One region of the Cellulomonas sp. KRMCY2 genome, then DNA from elsewhere that is predicted to be linked to it. Evidence: riboswitches for the same ligand, from Rfam matches in the RefSeq annotation. Region 1 holds a riboswitch; the other holds the start of a gene.

Region 1 (2,190 bases):
CCAGCCCGGTGAGGTTGTCCAGGGTCGCCCGCAAGGTCAGCTCCTGGTGCACGTCGCTGCTGCGCAGTGCCAGTGCCACCTGGTTCGCCAGGCTGTCGATCGCGGCCAGCGCCTCGTCGGGCACCGTTCCGGGGTAGCCGAGGAACAGCCCCTCGTTCCCCGGTCGGTTGCGCGCGTCGGTCATCGGTACGCAGGCCCAGGCGCAGGGCGTGCCGACCGCCGCGTCCAGCTCCGCGTGTCCACGGACTGCGACGTGCCCCTCCTCGCAGCCACCGATCGCCACGATGTCCGCGGGAAGCGTCGCGGGGACGCCGCTGAACCCACCGCGCGCTCCGTCCACGCGCAGCGCACCACCGGCCCTGGTCACCTTGACCACTCGTAGTCCCGGCAGGACCGCGCAGATCTGGGCGGTCGCCAGCCAGGCGATCCGACGGATCTCGTCCGCATCGGTCACACCCAGCAGCCGGTGCCCCACCGAGACGTGCACGGCGTCGAGCTGGGCCATCCGCTCCCTCGCCCGCAGGCTGCCCGCGAGCTGCCGGCCCACGACGAGCGTCAGGAGCATGGTCGGGATCACGCTGACCACCGGGACCAGATCTGCCGCCACGGAGTGGCCGGGAACGTACTGCCACAGGGGCACCGCAGCGATCAGCCCTGCGGCGTAGACCGCCCACCGCAGGACGGCTCGGAGAGCGGAACCGTACAGCGAGCGGAACCACAGCGCAGCGAAGACCAGACCGAAGACGGCAGCCGGCTCAGGGCCGGCCAGCGCGAAGACCGTCATCGCGACGGCGTCCACCACGTCCATGGCCGGTGGGGCGCAACGCCGCAGGTATCCCGTGACCCAGGACAGCCCGAGGGTCACCGCTGCGGCCACCGCAGCGACCACCGTCACGCCGTCCGCTGCCACGAGCGTCCCGGGCAGGGCGAGCACGACTGTCACGAGTGCCAGCACGGCGAACAGCCAGCGCGTGGCCTCGAGGGCCCCAGCCGGCCGGCGGGCCCGCGTCCGCATGCGGCCGAGCAGCCCGGACAGTCGCCCCGACGCTCGTCGCGCGGCGCCGAGGGCGTCGCGCACCTGGATCCCGATCAACGGCGGTCCCTCTCGTTCGGCGGCCCGGCTGACCTCATGGGTCCCGTGGCTTGGCGTCCCCTCCTCGCGGCGGGTTTGCCCTTTCGTCGGTACATCCGCTCATCGGCACGACGCGGGGTCGCCTGAAGGCTGTGCGACGCGAGGCACCGTGGAGGCGGCATCATGTTCGCACGCTTCGTCCCTACCGCGGGGGGGCGGCAGGTGTGGAATGTGGTCGTGGCGATCCATGACAACGTGCTGTCCCACCGGTCGGCGGAGCACGCCGTGCCCCCGAGCCAGGCCGGGGAGGAACCATGACCGTTCTCGTCGCGTACGCCAGTCGGTACGGTGCCACAGCCGGCATCGCCGAGCGCATCGCCGAGACCCTGACCGCATCCGGGCACCCCGCCGAGGCATGCCACGTGTCGGATGCGAAGGACGTCGCCGACCACGAGGCCGTCGTCGTGGGCAGCGCTGTGTACTTCGGCTCCTGGATGAAGGACGCCACCGCTTTCGTCGAGCGCAACAGTCGGACCCTGGCCGACCGCCCGGTGTGGATGTTCAGCAGCGGCCCACTGCCGGGCGCGGTCCTGCCCGAGGAGACCGACAACGACCCGCAGCCCAAGGGCCTGGCAGGGGTGCAGGAGGCGATCGGCGCCAAGGAGCACCGCATCTTCGACGGCGCGCTCGACCCACGCGCGCTGAACCTGCGCCACCGACTCGTCCGCGCCCTTCCGGCGGGCCGGCCGCTGCTCCCCGAGGTGGACGGCCGCGACTGGCCCGCGATCGACGCCTTCGCACGGTCGATCGGGGCCGCGCTCGGCACGTGACCCTCTCCACGGGAGCCATCAGAGCTCTCGTCGGGGGCCGCTGCTCGGGCTGCACCGGCCGCCGCCCACGTTCGTCGGTCGATGACCGACGGGCCCACCGAGTGAGCACCGCGGACATCACTACGGACTGATATCATCCGGAGATGGTGTCAATCGATGACGGCAACCCACCGAGCACGGACGCCGTCGTGCGGGTGCTGGCCGAGCCACTACGGGCCCGGATCGTCGAGCTGCTGGCCGACGAGCAGCTGTGCACGTGCCATCTGGTGGAGCTGACCGGCGCCCGCC
Region 2 (2,190 bases), 2.2 Mb from region 1:
ACGCCGAGCGCCTCGGCGTCGGCCGCGATCTCGTCCTCGACCTGCTGGGACAGCTCGCCGATCGCGGTCAGGTGGGTGCGCAGCCGGTCGATCGGGTCACGACGACGCCAGTGCTCCTCCTCGGCGGCCGACCGGTAGCGCGTCGGGTCGTCCGAGGTGGTGTGGGCGCCCATCCGGTAGGTGTACGCCTCGATGAACGTGGGACCGCCACCGGAGCGGGCCCGTTCGAGGGCCTCGGCCGTGACGGCGTAGCAGGCGAGGACGTCGTTGCCGTCGACCCGCACGCTGGGCACCCCGAAGCCCTTGCCCCGTTCGACCAGCGGCACGCGCGACTGGCGTTCGGTGGGCTCGGAGATCGCCCACTGGTTGTTCTGGCAGAACAGGACGACTGGGGCGTTGTTCACGGCGGCGAAGACGAACGCCTCGTTGGTGTCCCCCTGGGAGGTCGCGCCGTCGCCGAAGTAGGCGACGACGGCGGCGTCCCGGGTCGGGTCCCCGGAGCCGACCAGACCGTCGCGCTGCAGACCCATCGCGTAGCCCGTGGCGTGCAGCGTGTGCGAGCCGATGACCAGCGTGTACAGGTGGAAGTTGTGCTCGCGCGGATCCCAGCCACCGTGGTCGACGCCCCGGAACTGACGCAGCACGTCGACGAGGTCCACACCGCGGGTGTGCGCGACGCCGTGCTCGCGGTAGGAGGGGAAGACGTAGTCCTGCGCGGCCAGGGCCCGGCCGGAGCCGACCTGGGCGGCCTCCTGCCCGAGGGCGGGCGGGAAGAGGCCGAGCTCACCCTGCCGCTGCAGGGCGGTGGCCTCGGTGTCGAAGCGTCGGACGAGCACCATGTCCCGGTACAGGCCGCGCAGGGCCTCGGGATCGAGGTGGGCGACCCGGGGCGAGTAGTCCGGGTGGTCGACGCGCTCCCCGGTGTGGGTCAGCAGCTGGACGAGGTCGGGCTCGTTCACGCAGGGTCCTTCCGGGTGGACGGCCGGCTAACTTACGTCAGCGTAGGCTACGGAACCGTAGGTTGTCGGTGGTCAGGCACCACAAAGCCGCGCAGGACAGCGTTGTGGCGATCCTCCAAAGGCGCCCGCCCGAGCGCGGGGGAGCCTCGTCGACGACGACCGGCGGATCCTGCTCGGCGATCGTGGCCACGGACCGCACGGCGCGGTCGTGTGTGACCTAGATCACACACGGAGCTCCTCAAGGATGTCCGGTATGTCGTCGATGACGGGAATGAGGCACACCCGGACCGTGACGAGTCGGGTCGTTCCTCACATCAGCGACAAGGGCAAACCCGCCGGAATGCGGGGACGCAAAGCCAGGGGCCCAGACGGGCAGCCCAGCTACCGAACGATGGGGAGACCGCCATGCGGGACACCGCCTCAGCCGCACCCTCTCGCGTGACGCCGGGACAGGTGGCGAACCCGTTCCGGGTCGACCGCGCGACAGTGACCCGGTGGGCGACCACCGGCAGGACCGCGTCGGCGCTGACGCTCGACGGCCTTCGCCGGGGCGTCGAGGCCGAGGTGTGCGAGTTCCTTGGAAGGGTCCCCACGCAGGTCCGCTGACGGCTCGTCCGGGTGTCCGGGTGTCCGGACGTCTGGACCGTCCGGGTGTCCGGCCGGTGGGGTCTCAGCGCCAGCCCGGGGGTGGCGGGCCACCTGGCCGGGGAGGACCGGGGATCGCCGGATAGCCGCCGGGATAGCCCTGGCCGGCGCCCTGCGCCGCCCGCAGCGCCCGCTGGACGGGCCACTCCGCGAAGGCGAAGACCAGGAACATCACGATGTTGACCACCGGCACCAGCATGATCAGGATCCACCAGCCGGAGTAGCCCGCCTTGCGGAGGATCGCCACGTAGGCGGCGATCCCGATCACCCACACGACGGCCATCACCCCGAAGAAGACCCAGGCCGCGGCCCCGGTGAGGTCGAAGCTCTCAGACCAGTCGTACAGGTCAGGATCCATAGGGCCGATCATGGCCCGGTCCGGCGCACCGGCGCCAGGGTCCGGCCCGTCCGCCGGCCCGGTCGGAGCCGGCCGGCCCGCTCGTCCCACCGGCCCGGTCAGAGCCAGCCGGCGGCGACCTCGAGGACCCGGTCGTTGGCGGTGGGCTCGCCCACGCTGATCCGCACACCCTCACCGGCGAACGGCCGCACCAGCAGGCCGTCGTCTGCGGCGTCGGCCGCGATCTCG

Evidence for each region. A riboswitch is a leader RNA that binds a small molecule or an ion and turns the genes downstream of it on or off. The one in region 1 is predicted to bind cyclic di-GMP.
Region 2: linked by a shared signal. The riboswitch ahead of K415_RS0107440 (hypothetical protein) and the one ahead of K415_RS23020 (GGDEF domain-containing protein) in region 1 are both predicted to bind cyclic di-GMP.

Annotation. Positions count from the first base shown of each region.
Region 1 is NZ_JAGF01000001.1:3,709,712-3,711,901, forward strand. Features, by position in the region: gene K415_RS23020 (GGDEF domain-containing protein) at 1-1,093, opposite strand, end outside; cyclic di-GMP riboswitch class I at 1,109-1,183, opposite strand; gene K415_RS0117485 (flavodoxin domain-containing protein) at 1,387-1,902, shown strand; gene K415_RS0117490 (helix-turn-helix transcriptional regulator) at 2,046-2,190, shown strand, end outside.
Region 2 is NZ_JAGF01000001.1:1,536,602-1,538,791, reverse strand. Features, by position in the region: gene pdhA (pyruvate dehydrogenase (acetyl-transferring) E1 component subunit alpha) at 1-959, opposite strand, end outside; cyclic di-GMP riboswitch class I at 1,275-1,348, shown strand; gene K415_RS0107440 (hypothetical protein) at 1,365-1,565, shown strand; gene K415_RS22630 (DUF805 domain-containing protein) at 1,630-1,962, opposite strand; gene hisC (histidinol-phosphate transaminase) at 2,061-2,190, opposite strand, start outside.